2 linked regions of the Variovorax paradoxus genome follow. The protein of the gene in region 2 interacts with the protein of the main gene of each other region in a pairwise test. Links are inferred from orthologs where the notes say so. Each region holds a gene or a part of one and is shown on either strand. Other genes may lie near its edges.

The links. Proteins that work in one complex are often made in the same cells at the same time.
Region 1: the proteins of ftsH (region 2) and hflK interact in binary tests that used the Escherichia coli proteins (3 or more experiments, as listed by UniProt). The link is inferred for Variovorax paradoxus from one-to-one orthologs.

The regions. Positions count from the first base shown.
Region 1 is NZ_LR743507.1:3,943,981-3,950,437, reverse strand. The notes cover bases 2,627-5,467. They hold hflK (FtsH protease activity modulator HflK), read left to right. Parts: upstream 2,627-3,289; coding sequence 3,290-4,645; downstream 4,646-5,467. Other genes in these bases: hflC (protease modulator HflC), read left to right, coding at 4,666-5,467; hflX (GTPase HflX), read left to right, coding at 2,627-3,257. Outside these bases: outer membrane protein assembly factor BamB, read left to right, coding at 1-167; ribosome biogenesis GTPase Der, read left to right, coding at 231-1,577; RNA chaperone Hfq, read left to right, coding at 1,743-1,988; more of hflX, read left to right, coding at 2,046-2,626; more of hflC, read left to right, coding at 5,468-5,565; AACL56_RS18350 (DUF2065 domain-containing protein), read left to right, coding at 5,582-5,770; AACL56_RS18345 (ATP phosphoribosyltransferase regulatory subunit), read left to right, coding at 5,814-6,457.
Region 2 is NZ_LR743507.1:3,112,741-3,120,486, reverse strand. What follows is about bases 2,983-5,863. They hold ftsH (ATP-dependent zinc metalloprotease FtsH), read right to left. Parts: upstream 5,443-5,863; coding sequence 3,523-5,442; downstream 2,983-3,522. Other genes in these bases: AACL56_RS14285 (RlmE family RNA methyltransferase), read right to left, coding at 5,619-5,863; folP (dihydropteroate synthase), read right to left, coding at 2,983-3,397. Outside these bases: AACL56_RS14310 (acyl-CoA dehydrogenase family protein), read left to right, coding at 1-678; AACL56_RS14305 (GNAT family N-acetyltransferase), read right to left, coding at 766-1,251; glmM (phosphoglucosamine mutase), read right to left, coding at 1,248-2,585; more of folP, read right to left, coding at 2,582-2,982; more of AACL56_RS14285, read right to left, coding at 5,864-6,287; AACL56_RS14280 (YhbY family RNA-binding protein), read left to right, coding at 6,321-6,800; AACL56_RS14275 (glycosyltransferase), read left to right, coding at 6,803-7,561; AACL56_RS14270 (DUF4149 domain-containing protein), read right to left, coding at 7,603-7,746. UniProt on the Escherichia coli protein: Acts as a processive, ATP-dependent zinc metallopeptidase for both cytoplasmic and membrane proteins. Plays a role in the quality control of integral membrane proteins.

The sequences.
Region 1 (6,457 bases), 830 kb from region 2 along the record:
TCGGCGAAGACACCGGCACGCTGCACTTCGTGTCGCGCGAGGACGGTGCGCTGCTCAATCGTGTCGCACCCGATGGCTCGGCCATCACCGTCGCGCCAGTGCTGGCCGGCAACACGGTCGTTGTCGTGACGGCCAAGGGTGGCGTGTTTGGCTATCGCCCTGAATAACTCTTTTCTTTTTCACATCCTGCAAGGCCCGACCATGAAAACCGTGCCCTCGAAAGGCCGGCGATGAAGCCGGTCGTGGCCCTGGTCGGGCGGCCCAACGTCGGCAAGTCGACCCTCTTCAACCGCCTGACCCAGACGCGCGACGCCATCGTCGCGGACTTCGCCGGACTCACCCGCGATCGCCATTACGGCAATGGCCGCCTGGGCAAGCACGAATTCATCGTCATCGACACCGGCGGTTTCGAGCCCGACGCGGGTAGCGGGATCTACAAGGAGATGGCGAAGCAGACCCGCCAGGCCGTGGCCGAGGCCGACGTCGTGATCTTCGTTGTCGACGCGCGCGAAGGCTTGTCGGCGCAGGACCATGACATCGCCAACGAGCTGCGTCGTCTTGGCAAGCCGTGCGTGCTGGTGGCCAACAAGGCCGAAGGCATGCACGACGGGACCAAGCTCGTGGACTTCTACGAGCTCGGCTTCGGCGAGGTGCACGGCGTGTCCGCGGCGCACGGACAGGGCATGCGTGGCCTCGTCGAACTGGCGCTGTCGACGCTCAATCTTCCCGAAGAACCGGAAGACGACGCCGACGAAGACGACGTCAACAAGCCGATCAAGCTGGCCGTGGCCGGGCGCCCGAACGTGGGCAAATCGACGCTGATCAACACGTGGCTGGGCGAGGAGCGGCTCGTGGCCTTCGACATGCCCGGCACCACGCGCGATGCCATCTCCGTGCCCTTCGAGCGCAATGGCCAGCGCTTCGAGCTGATCGACACGGCCGGCCTGCGCCGCAAGGGCAAGGTGTTCGAGGCGATCGAGAAGTTCTCGGTGGTCAAGACGCTGCAGGCCATCGAGTCGGCCAACGTCGTGCTGCTGCTGATCGATGCCACGCAGGGCGTGACGGACCAGGATGCGCACATCGCAGGCTACATCCTCGAGAGTGGCCGCGCCGTGGTGATCGCCATCAACAAGTGGGACGCCGTCGACAGCTATCAGCGCGAACAGATCCAGCGGCAGATCGAGACGAGACTGCCGTTCCTGAAATTCGCGGCGCTGCATTTCATCTCTGCCATCAAGCGCCAGGGCCTGGGACCCGTTTGGCAGGCGATTGCGCAGGCTCACAAGTCGGCCACGCGCAAGATGTCGACGCCGGTGCTCACGCGGTTGCTGCTGGAAGCGGTGCAGTTCCAGGCGCCAAAGCGCGGCGGCATGTACCGTCCCAAGCTGCGTTACGCGCACCAGGGGGGCATGAACCCGCCGGTGATCGTGATCCACGGCAATTCGCTCGAGCATGTGACCGACGCTTACAAGCGGTTCCTCGAGGGGCGCTTCCGCAAGGAGTTCGACCTTGTGGGTACCCCCTTGCGCATCGAGTTCAAGAGTTCCCACAATCCGTTTGCGGACAAGGACGACTGAACTCGCTTGGCAGCGGATGGCTGCCGATGAGTTCCGTCGGGGGTGGAAGTTCCAGCTTTTGAGAGACGTTATTTTTCGAAGGCTTTTGGACTCGATTGCTGCGGCGCGGAAACCCTGTGTTAAGGTCATCTCCTCCAACAACTACTCTTGAACACGGAGAATATCGTGAGCAATAAAGGGCAACTTCTACAAGACCCGTTTCTGAACACCTTGCGTCGCGAGCATGTTCCGGTCTCCATTTACTTGGTGAACGGTATCAAGCTGCAAGGTCAGATCGAGTCCTTCGACCAATACGTCGTGTTGCTTCGCAACACCGTGACGCAGATGGTCTACAAGCACGCCATTTCCACCATCGTGCCGGGTCGCGCCGTCAACTTCTCGGCTACCGAGAACGAAGACACCGCTGCCTGAACGCGCGGAGCGCGGCGGCCTTTCGGTTGCCGCGCTTTTTCCCTTTTTTGGTCCCGCTTGTCTGAATCGATCCCCCGCCAGGAAGGCGCCGCCGTTCTCGTCGGCGTGGATTTCGGGCTGCCCCATTTCGACAGCGAACTCGAGGAACTCGGCCTGCTCGCGCAGACTGCAGGACTGACGCCCGTGGCGCGCCTTGCGTGCAAGCGCAAGGCGCCCGATGCGGCATTGTTCGTTGGCAGTGGCAAGGCCGACGAAATCAAGGAGCTGGCTGCCCTGCACAGGGCGAGTGAAGTCATCTTCGACCAGGCCCTGAGCCCCGCGCAGCAGCGTAACCTCGAACGCCAGCTCGACGTTGCAGTCTACGACCGCACTTTCCTCATTCTCGAAATCTTCGCCCAGCGCGCGCGCTCGCACGAGGGCAAGCTGCAGGTGGAGCTCGCTCGCCTGCAATACCTCAGCACACGGCTGGTCCGTCGCTGGTCTCACCTGGAGCGCCAGACCGGTGGTGCGGGTGTGCGCGGCGGCCCGGGCGAAAAGCAGATCGAACTCGACCGCCGCATGATCAACGAGTCGATCAAGCGCACGCGCGACCGCCTCGCCAAGGTGCAAAAGCAGCGGGGCACGCAGCGCCGCCAGCGCGAACGCCGCGAAACCTTCAATATCTCGCTGGTGGGCTACACCAACGCTGGCAAGTCGTCGCTGTTCAACGCACTGGTCAAGGCGCGCGCCTATGCGGCCGACCAGTTGTTCGCAACGCTCGATACCACCACGCGCAACCTCTATCTGGGAGATGCGCGCCGGCAGGTTTCGATCTCGGACACTGTCGGCTTCATCCGCGACCTGCCTCACGGGCTGGTCGACGCCTTCAAGGCCACGCTGCAGGAGGCGGTGGATGCCGACCTGCTGCTGCATGTGATCGATGCATCCAACCCTCATTACCCCGAGCAGATGGCCGAGGTGCAGGCGGTGCTGCGCGACATCGGCGCGGACACCGTGCCCCAGTTGCTGGTGTTCAACAAGCTCGACGCCCTTGAAAGCACGCAGCGCCCGCTGCATCTGCAGGACGAGATGGAAATCGACGGTGTGCAGGTGCCCCGCATCTTCCTCAGTGCCCGAAGTGGCGAAGGGGTCCCGATGCTGCGCGCCGAGCTCGCCCGGCAGTCGGGCTCCGTAGCCGATACGATGACCCCTGAGGCAAACGCTGAATTGCACGAAGCCGCCGACGGATTGGGCACAATCCCGCCACTGACAAGAGAACGAAGCGAATGAATTCAAAGCCAGCGCGGAGAGGGTTTCTGGGCATGTTCAACCTGAACGATGGCCGGTGGGGGCGCGGCGACGAGCCGTCCTCCAACGGCGACCGCCCGGCCGGCAACCGGCCTCCCGATGCCAATCCTCCAGGCGCACCGACACCCCCGCCCCAGGGCAGCAACAACAACGACAACCGTCCTCGAGGACAAGGCCCCAACCAGGGGCCGCCCGACCTCGACGAGCTCTGGCGCGACCTCAATCGCAAGCTCGGTGGCTTCTTCGGCGGCAAGGGCGGTGGCAACCGGCCCACCGGTGGAAGTGGCGGCAACGGCTACAAGCCCGACATTAAAAACGCAGGATTCGGCCTCGGCCTCGTTGCTGCCGTGGCGATCCTGATCTGGCTCGGCACCGGCTTCTTCATCGTGAACGAAGGCCAGCAGGCCGTGGTCACCCAGTTCGGCCGCTACAAGACCACCGTGGGCGCGGGCTTCAACTGGCGCCTGCCGTATCCGATCCAGCGCCACGAAGTGGTCGTGGTCACGCAGATCCGTTCCACCGACGTGGGCCGCGATGCCATCGTGCGGTCCACCGGCCTGCGCGAGTCGGCGATGCTGACCGAGGACGAGAACATTGTCGAAATCAAGTTCGCCGTGCAATACCGCCTGAGCGATGCACGTGCCTGGCTCTACGAGAGCAAGTCGCCTGCCGAAACAGTGGTTCAGGTGGCCGAGACCTCCGTGCGTGAGGTCGTGGGCAAGATGAAGATGGATGCCGCGCTCGCTGAAGAGCGCGACCAGATCGCTCCGCGCGTGCGCACGCTGATGCAGACCATCCTCGACCGCTACAAGATCGGCGTGGAAGTCGTGGGCATCAACCTGCAGCAAGGCGGCGTGCGTCCGCCCGAGCAGGTGCAGGCTGCATTCGACGACGTGCTCAAGGCCGGCCAGGAGCGCGAACGCACGAAGAACGATGCGCAGGCTTATGCCAACAACGTGGTGCCGCTCGCGACCGGTACCGCATCGCGACTGAAGGAAGAGTCCGAAGCCTACAAGGCACGCATCGTCGCCCAGGCACAGGGCGATGCCGGCCGCTTTGCATCGGTGCTTGCCGAGTACCAGAAGGCGCCGCAGGTCACCCGCGATCGCATGTACACGGACGCCATGCAACAGATCTACGCCAGCACCACCAAGGTGCTGGTCGACAGCAAGCAGGGTTCCAACCTGCTGTACCTGCCGCTCGACAAGCTGATCCAGCAGACCGGCAACAACGCTGCCACGCCGGTCGACGCCGCAAGCCCGAGCGTTGCCGGCACGGCACCGGCCCAATCGTCGGTGATCCCGGTGGCGCCCACGACCGGCGACGTGCGCGCACGCGACGGCCGTTCGCGCGACCGCGACGTGCGTTGATGAAAAAGGCCTAGAAGAACATGAACAGAATCGGATTCATCGCCTCGTCGATCCTCGTCCTGCTGGTGCTCCTGAGCTCGACCCTCTTCGTGGTGGACCAGCGCCAGTTCGGCGTGGTCTATGCCCTCGGCCAGATCAAGCAGGTCATCACCGAGCCCGGCCTGAACTTCAAGCTGCCGCCGCCGTTCCAGAACGTGTCGTACATCGACAAGCGCCTGCTGACGCTCTCGAGCGTCGACACCGAGCCCATGCTTACTGCCGAAAAGCAGCGCGTGGTGATCGACTGGTATGTGCGTTGGCGCATCAGCGATCCGCAGGCCTACATCCGCAACGTCGGTCTCGACGAGAACGCGGGTGCGATGCAACTCAATCGCGTGGTGCGCAATGCGTTTCAGGAAAACATCAACAAGCGCACCGTGCGCGACCTGATCTCGGTGCGCCGCGAGGCCCTGATGGCCGACGTGCAACGCGAGGTGCTGTCGGTCGTGAAGGGCGCCAAGCCCTGGGGCGTGGACGTCGTCGACGTCCGCATCACCCGCGTCGACTACGTCGAAGCGATCACCGAGTCCGTATACCGCCGCATGGAGGCCGAGCGCAAGCGCGTGGCCAACGAGCTGCGTTCGACCGGTACCGCCGAAGGCGAGAAGATCCGCGCCGACGCCGACCGCCAGCGCGAGGTAATCGTGGCGAATGCGTATCGCGACGCACAGAAGATCAAGGGCGAGGGCGATGCGCAGGCTGCCGCCGCGTATGCCGAATCGTTCGGCCGCGACCCGCAGTTCGCGCAGTTCTATCGGAGCCTTGAGGCCTACAAGCAGAGCTTCAACAAAAAGAGCGACGTGATGGTGCTCGACCCATCGTCGGACTTCTTCCGCGCCATGCAGGGTTCCGGATCCGCCGGCAGCGCGCCTCGCCGCTGATTCCTCGCCCGGAGCCGTGAGCGCAGACACCTTCTGGAGCGCGCTCGCGCTCGTCCTGGTCATCGAAGGCATCCTGCCTTTCGTCTCTCCCGGAGGGTGGCGGCGCGGCTTCGGGCAGCTCATGCAGCTGCGCGACGGCCAGCTTCGCTTTTTCGGACTTTGCAGCATCCTGCTGGGTTTGGTACTCCTTTGGGTCCTGGGGTAGCGGGTCCCGGTAGAATCCCGGTTTAACCACGCCCCCGATCCCCATGTCCGCCTGGGTCCTCCCGGATCACATTGCCGATGTGCTGCCCTCCGAGGCGCGCCACATCGAAGAACTTCGACGCCAGCTGCTCGATACCGCCCGTGGCTACGGCTACGAGCTGGTGATGCCGCCGCTGCTCGAGCATCTTGAGTCGTTGCTTTCGGGCACCGGCGAGGCGCTCGACCTCCAAACCTTCAAGCTCGTCGACCAGCTGTCCGGCCGCAGCATGGGGCTTCGCGCCGACACCACCCCCCAGGTGGCACGCATCGACGCCCACCTGCTCAACCGAGACGGCGTGGCCCGCCTGTGCTATTGCGGCCCTGTGCTCCATACCCGGCCCGATCGGCCCCACGCCACGCGTGAGCCATTGCAGTTCGGCGCAGAGATCTACGGCCACGCCGGCCTCGAGGCCGACACCGAAACATTGCTGCTGGCACTCGATTGCCTCCAGGCCGCCGGCCTGGAAGAAGGTGTGATCGTCGACCTGGCCGATGCCCGCATCGTTCGTGCCCTGTTCGCCGACGTGTCCGTCGACGCCGCCGGGCTGGCCCGGGTGCATGCCGCGCTGGCCGCCAAGGACGCGAGCGAGCTCGATGCGCTCACCAAGGACTTCCCTGCGGCTTCCCGTGACGGGTTGCGCGCGCTGGT
Region 2 (7,746 bases):
GCGCCCCGCCATTCTCAGCAGAGCATGATCGTGGTGCCGGCAGACGCCAAGGGCATCCGCATCGTTCGCCCGCTCAACGTCATGGGCTATGACGACGCGCCGCACGGCCACGTCGAGATGTACTTCGAGAACGTGCGCGTGCCCGCCGGCAACATGCTGTTGGGCGAAGGACGCGGCTTCGAGATCGCCCAGGGCCGCCTCGGCCCGGGACGCATCCACCACTGCATGCGCCTCATCGGCCTGGCCGAGCGCGCACTCGAACTGATGTGCAAGCGCGCCTCGTCGCGCGTGGCCTTCGGCAAGACCGTTGCGTCCCAGACCGTGACGCAGGAACGCATTGCCGAAGCCCGCTGCAAGATCGACATGGCCCGCCTGCTCACGCTGAAGGCCGCATGGCTGATGGACGTGGCCGGCAACAAGGTCGCCAAGAACGAGATCGCCATGATCAAGGTCGTCGCCCCGTCGATGGCGTGCCAGGTGATCGACTGGGCCATGCAGGTCCACGGCGGCGGCGGCATGTGCGACGACTTCCCGCTGGCGGCCGCCTACGCCGGAGCACGCACGCTGCGCTTTGCGGACGGTCCGGACGAAGTCCACCGCAATGCGATCGCCAAGTGGGAGCTTGGCAAGTACGCGCCCGGCAAGATCGACGCGGAAATGCCCGTGACGCGCTTCTGACGTGGTTTCCTTCCTCTCCCTCCCCCGGACGGAGAGTGTCGAGAAAAGAAGGCCGACGGCGTACACCGCGCGTCGGCCTTTTTCTTTTCAGAGTTTCTTCTGCAGAAACACGGCGTGGCCGAAAGCCGGGTCGAGCTGGTAGCCCTCGAACCCCTCTCGCTCGTAGGCACGCAGCGCAGGCGCATTGCCCGAAAGCACCTCGAGCGTGAGCTTGCAGGCACCGCGCCTTCGTGCCTCCTGCTCGACCATCGCAAACATCTGCTGCGCCACGCGATGTCCGCGATGGCCGGACAGCACGACCACGTCGTGCACGTTCACCAGCGGCCTGCATGCAAAGGTCGAGAAACCCTCGATGCAGTTGACGAGGCCCACGGCGTTCTCGCCGTCGTACGCGAGCACGCTGAAAGCCTGCGGCCGCGCCGCCAGCGCAGCAGGAAGGCCACGGCGCACCGCGGGGTCCAACGGCGTGCCGCCTCCCGCCGGATCGCTGGCATACGCGTCCAGCAGCTCGACCAATGCCGCGGCCTGCGCCGCGTCGCGATAGTCCACCAGGCGAACGTCGATGAGAGTCACTGCGCCGGCTGCAGCGTGTCCGCGAGACGCCTGGCGCAGGACTCGGCCTGTGCGGCATCGCGCGCCTCGACCATCACGCGCACCAGCGGCTCGGTGCCGCTCGCACGGATCAGCACGCGGCCCGCGTCGCCGAGCTCGGCCTCGATGCGTGCGGTTTGGCTGGCCAGCGCCGTGTTGTCCTTCCAGTCCTGCTCGGGCGAAATGCGGACGTTGATCAGCGTCTGCGGAAACAGCGTGACCCCTTCGAGCAGTTGCGCCACGGTCTTGCCGCTGCGCACGCAGGCCTGCAGCACCTGCAGCGCACTCACGATGCCGTCGCCGGTGGTGTGGCGGTCGAGCGCCAGCAGGTGGCCCGAGCCTTCGCCGCCCAGCACCCAACCGCGCTTTTCGAGCTCCTCGAGCACATAGCGGTCGCCGACCTTGGCCCGCACGAACTCGATGCCCTGCTGGCGCAGCGCCATCTCCACGGCCTTGTTGGTCATGAGCGTACCGACCACGCCGAAGGGCTTCTCGCCGCGTGCGATGCGCTCGGCAACCATAAGGTAGAGCAGTTCGTCGCCGTTGAACAGGCGGCCGGTGGCGTCGACCAGTTGCAGGCGGTCGGCGTCGCCGTCGAGTGCGATGCCGTAGTCGGCCTTCTGCGCCGTCACCGCGGCCACGAGCGCTTGCGGATGCGTGGCGCCGACGCCCTTGTTGATGTTCAGGCCGTCAGGCGACACGCCGATGCTCGTCACCTCGGCGCCCAGTTCATGGAACACGTTGGGCGCCACCTGGTAGGCGGCGCCGTGTGCGGCATCGACCACCAGCTTCATGTCGCGCAGCGTCAGGTCGTTGGCGAAGGTGCTCTTGCAGAACTCGATGTAGCGGCCGGGCGCGTCGTTGAGGCGCCGGGCCTTGCCCAGGTTGGCGGAATCGACCCACACTGGCGCTTCCTCGAGCACGGCTTCGACTGCCAGCTCCCACGCGTCGTCGAGCTTGGTGCCCTGCGCGCTGAAGAACTTGATGCCGTTGTCGGGGTATGCGTTGTGGCTGGCGCTGATCACCACCCCGAGGCTGGCGCGCTGGGCGCGTGTGAGGTAGGCCACGCCCGGGGTGGGCAGCGGCCCGAGCAGCACCACGTCGACGCCCGCGGAGTTGAAGCCCGACTCGAGCGCCGACTCGAGCATGTAGCCGGAGATGCGGGTGTCCTTGCCGATCAGCACGGTCGGGCGTGCCTGCGTCTTCTTGAGCACCCGGCCCACGGCATGCGCCAGACGCAGCACGAAGTCGGGGGTGATGGGGGCTTGGCCGACGGTGCCTCGGATGCCGTCGGTGCCGAAATACTGGCGTGTCATGTCTGTGAAGTTCTCTCTTGTGTTTGTTGTGGTTCCTGCGCCTTCATGGCGCGCCATACGGCCAGGGCAGCGAGGGTGTCGCGCACGTCGTGCACCCGCACCACGGCCGCGCCACGGTCCACGGCAAGTACCGCAGCAGCAACGCTGGGCACGATGCGCTCGCCCGCCAGCTCGATGCCGGTCGCCGCACCGATCGACGACTTGCGCGACCAGCCGAGCAGCAGCGGCAAGCCGCCCGCCATCAGTTCGCGCTGGCGCGCCAGCAATGCAAAGTTCTGTGCCACTGTCTTGCCGAAGCCCACGCCGGGGTCCAGCGCGATGCGCGAAGCATCGACGCCAAGTGCGCGCAGCGCCTGCACCTGTGCGCTGAGGAAATCCAGCACCTGCGGAATCACGTCGCCCGCCATCGGCACGGCCTGCATGGTCTGCGGATCGCGGTGCATGTGCATCAGGCAGACGCCGCAAGACGGATGCGCACCGACCGCTTCGCGTGCACCCGGCTGGCGCAGCGCCCAGATGTCGTTGACGATGTCGGCGCCCAGATCGAGCACTGCGCGCATCACTTCGGGCTTGTAGGTGTCGACGGAGATCGGCACGCCGAGCCTGACCGCTTCGCGCACCACCGGCTCGACGCGCGCCAGTTCCGCGTCCAGCGGCACCGCAGGGCTGCCGGGGCGGGTCGATTCACCGCCGATGTCGAGAATGTCGGCGCCCTCGTTCAGCAACTGCTCGCAATGCCGCAGCGCGGCTTGCGTCGAGGCATGTGCGCCGCCGTCGGAAAAGGAATCGGGCGTAACGTTGACGATGCCCATCACGCGCGGCTGGGCGAGGTCGATGCGAAAACGCGAGGTCTGCCACCAGCTCGCCGCCGCCGATGCAGGCCCACCATCGAAAACGGGGCCCGAGGCCCCGTTGTGGTTGGACACCAGGCTCACGCTCACGCTGCGTTGGGAGCCGGGTCGGTCGACACCGCCGGTGTGCCGCCGCTGCCGCCACCGTTGCCCGAAGGCGGAATGCGCGGCGTCCAGTCCTTCGGAGGACGGGGGGCGCGACCGGCCATGATGTCGTCGAGCTGCTCGCTGTCGATGGTTTCCCATTCGAGCAGCGCCTTGGCCATGGCGTGCATCTTGTCGCTGTTCTCTTCGATCAGGTTGCGCGCCAGGGCGTACTGCTCGTCGATGATGCGGCGCACTTCGGAGTCGACCTTCTCCATGGTCTGCTCGCTCATGTTGGTCGTCTTGGTGACCGAGCGGCCCAGGAACACTTCGCCCTCGTTCTCCGCGTAGACCATCGGGCCCAGCGCATCCGTCATGCCGTAGCGGGTGACCATGTCGCGCGCGATGGAGGTCGCACGCTCGAAGTCGTTGCTGGCGCCGGTGGTCATCTGGTGCATGAACACCTCCTCGGCGATACGGCCACCGAACAGCATGCTGATCTGGTTCAGCATGTACTCGCGGTCGTAGCTGTAGCGGTCCTGCGACGGCAGGCTCATCGTCACGCCGAGGGCGCGGCCACGGGGAATGATCGTGACCTTGTGGACGGGATCGCACTTGGGCAGCAGCTTGCCGATGAGGGCGTGGCCGGACTCGTGGTAGGCCGTGTTGCGGCGCTCTTCCTCGGGCATGACCATGCTCTTGCGCTCGGGGCCCATGAAGATCTTGTCCTTGGCCTTCTCGAAGTCCTGCATCTCGACGACACGCGCATTGCGGCGGGCGGCCATGAGGGCAGCTTCATTGCAGAGGTTGGCCAGGTCGGCGCCCGACATGCCAGGCGTGCCGCGGGCGATGACGCCCGGATTGACGTCCTGGCCCAGGGGAACCTTGCGCATGTGCACGCCGAGGATCTGCTCGCGGCCGCGGATGTCCGGCAGCGTCACGTACACCTGGCGGTCGAAACGTCCGGGGCGCAACAGTGCGGCGTCCAGGATGTCCGGGCGGTTGGTCGCTGCCACCACGATCACGCCGAGGTTGGTTTCGAAACCGTCCATCTCGACCAGCATCTGGTTGAGGGTTTGTTCGCGCTCGTCGTTGCCGCCGCCGAGACCGGCACCGCGCTGACGGCCCACCGCGTCGATTTCGTCAATGAAGATGATGCAGGGTGCATTCTTCTTCGCGTTCTCGAACATGTCGCGCACACGTGCCGCGCCCACGCCAACAAACATTTCGACGAAGTCCGAACCGGAGATCGAGAAGAAAGGAACCTTGGCTTCGCCGGCGATCGACTTGGCCAGCAGCGTCTTGCCGGTCCCGGGAGGGCCGACCAGCAGCAGGCCGCGAGGAATCCGGCCGCCTAGCTTCTGGAAGCGCTGGGGATCCTTCAGGAAGTCGACCACCTCACGGACTTCTTCCTTGGCTTCGTCGCAGCCCGCAACGTCGGCGAAGGTCACCGTGTTGTTGTTCTCGTCCATCATGCGGGCCTTGCTCTTGCCGAAGCTGAACGCCCCGCCCTTGCCGCCGCCCTGCATCTGGCGCATGAAGTAGATCCACACGCCGATCAGCAGCAGCATAGGACCCCAGCTGACCAGCAAGGTCATGAGCAACGAGCCTTCTTCGCGCGGCTTGACGTCGAACTTGACGTTGTGGTCGATCAGGTCGCCCACGAGGCCGCGGTCGAGGACCGTGGCGGTCGTGCGGATTTTTCGATCATCGTTGGTGACGGCGATGATCTCGCCCCCGCCAGCGCCTTCAGGAATGACGGCGCTCTTGATTTGGTTGTTCCGGACCTGGTCCAGAAACTCGGAGTAGCTGACTGCTCCCGAGCCGACGCCACCGCGGGTGTCGAACTGCTTGAACACAGTGAACAACACCATGGCAATGACGAGCCATACGGCAACTTTGGAAAACCACTGATTGTTCAAACGAAGCTCCAGTCGAAAGCGCGTGACGAGGATATGAAAAACGCGCTATGGGTACGCAATTGCGCCCTATTTTAGGCTTTTCAAGCTGCGAAAAGCGGGCATTTCCCTAATGCGGCCATAGGCTGACAGGGGTTTGCGCCGTGCTCGGGCGCCTGCAGCCGCTATTTGGCAAGGTATCAAGGCGTATCCAGGGCCTTGAGGCCCAATCCCACGAGGAAGGTCTCTGCCGATTTGTCACGTGATGCCTTGGGCTTGAAGGGCTTCACCGTGCGGAAACTGGCCTTGAAAAGCTTCACCAGTTCGTCGTAGCCGCTGCCGTGGAAAAGCTTGGCCACCAGCGCGCCTTCCGGCTTCAGGTGGTGCTGCGCGAAGTCGATCGCAAGCTCGATCAGGTGCGCGACCCTGGCTGCATCGGCCGAATGGATGCCCGACAGGTTCGGCGCCATGTCCGACACCACCAGGTCGGCCTTGCGGCCAGCCAGTACGCCGAGCAACTGTTGCAGCAACGCATCTTCACGGAAATCGCCCTGCAGGAACGTGACGCCCTCGATGGGCTCCATCGCGAGGATATCCAGCGAGATGATCGTGCCGTTCAGTTCGCCGGACGCTGCTCCGCCCGGTGACATGCGTCGGCGCAGGTACTGGCTCCAGGCGCCTGGTGTCGAACCGAGGTCCACCACAAGTTGCCCAGGCTTGACAAGCCCCAGCGACTCGTCGATTTCCTTGAGTTTGTAAGCCGCGCGGGCGCGGTACCCCTCCTTCGTGGCGAGCTTCACGTAGGGGTCGTTGATATGGTCGTGCAGCCACGCCTTGTTGACTTTTTTGCTTTTGGCTTTGGTGCTCATGGAGGTCTTCGTGTACGCGTCGATAATACGGGGATGCCCGCCATTCAACTTACCCCTGCCGAGCGCAAGGTGCACCGCGCCGAAGCTCACCACCTGGATCCGATCGTCATGGTCGGTGGAGACGGGCTTACCCCTGCCGTGAAAAAGGAAGCCGACGCGGCACTCAAGGCCCATGGCCTGATCAAGATCCGCGTTTTCTCCGACGACCGGCCCGCCCGCGACGCCATGCTGCGCGAACTGGCTGAGGAGCTCGATGCCGCGCCGATCCAGCACATCGGCAAGTTGCTGGTGCTGTGGCGTCCGAAGCCCGAGAAGGAGCGCGTGATCGACGAGGATCGCATGCCTGGCCCGCGCGACGTGAAGATCGTCAAGTACAGCAAGCGCGGCGGCCAGCGCCCCGAGATCAAGACGCTGCGCGTGCTGGGTAATCAGCGCCTCACGCCCGGCGGCACCATCAAGCGCGCCAAGGCCAAGCGGCCGCTGTCGGCCAAGAAGCGCAACCAGGCGGACTGAGCTTGGCGGCAGCGCAAGGCGCCCAGCGCCATATCCTCTGCATGAAGTGGGGCACGAAATATGGCCCCGAGTACGTCAACCGGCTCTACGCGATGGTGCGCCGCAACCTCAGCGGCGACTTCAAGTTCGTATGCCTGACCGACGACGGCAATGGCATCCACCCCGAAGTGACCTGCCTGCCGATCCCGCCGCTCAACCTGCAGCTGGCCCCGGGCCAACGCGACGGCGCCTGGAAGAAGCTCACAACCTTCGAGCAGGACCTGCACGGCCTGCGCGGCACGGCTCTCTTCCTCGACCTGGACGTGGTGGTGGTGGGCAGCCTGGACGACTTCTTCGAACGGCCCGGCGAGTTCCTGATCATTCACGACTACGCGCGTCCCTGGCGACGCGAGCGGATCACAGGAAATTCGTCGGTCTACCGCTTCGAATTGGGCGCCCACGCCGACGTGCTGGCGTATTTCCGCGCCAACATGGACAAGGTTCAGGCGGAGTACCGCAACGAACAGGCCTACCTGTCGGACATCCTCCACAAGCAAGGCAAGCTGGCCTACTGGCCCGAGGCTTGGTGTCCCAGCTTCAAGTACCACGGCATCCCGACCTGGCCGACCAATTACTGGGAAGAGCCTTTCGTGCCCGAGGATGCCCGCATCATGGTGTTCCATGGCGAATGCAACCCGCCGGACGCGCTGGCAGGCCGACGCAACCGAGCCTTCCGTTACATCCGCCCCGCTCGGTGGGTCGCCAAATACTGGAAAGAGTGAGAACCGAGGAGGCGGCGGCAGCCGCCTCTTGCCTGCGACGTTCAGCCCGGCTTGCGGGCGCCCATGCGCCAGAGCAGCACGCCGGCACACACCCACTGCACCAGGTACATGCCGCTGCCCATGGCATGCCACAACTTGAGGTTCTCGCGCGCCAGGATGCGCGGTGCCACGGCGTACTGCTGAAG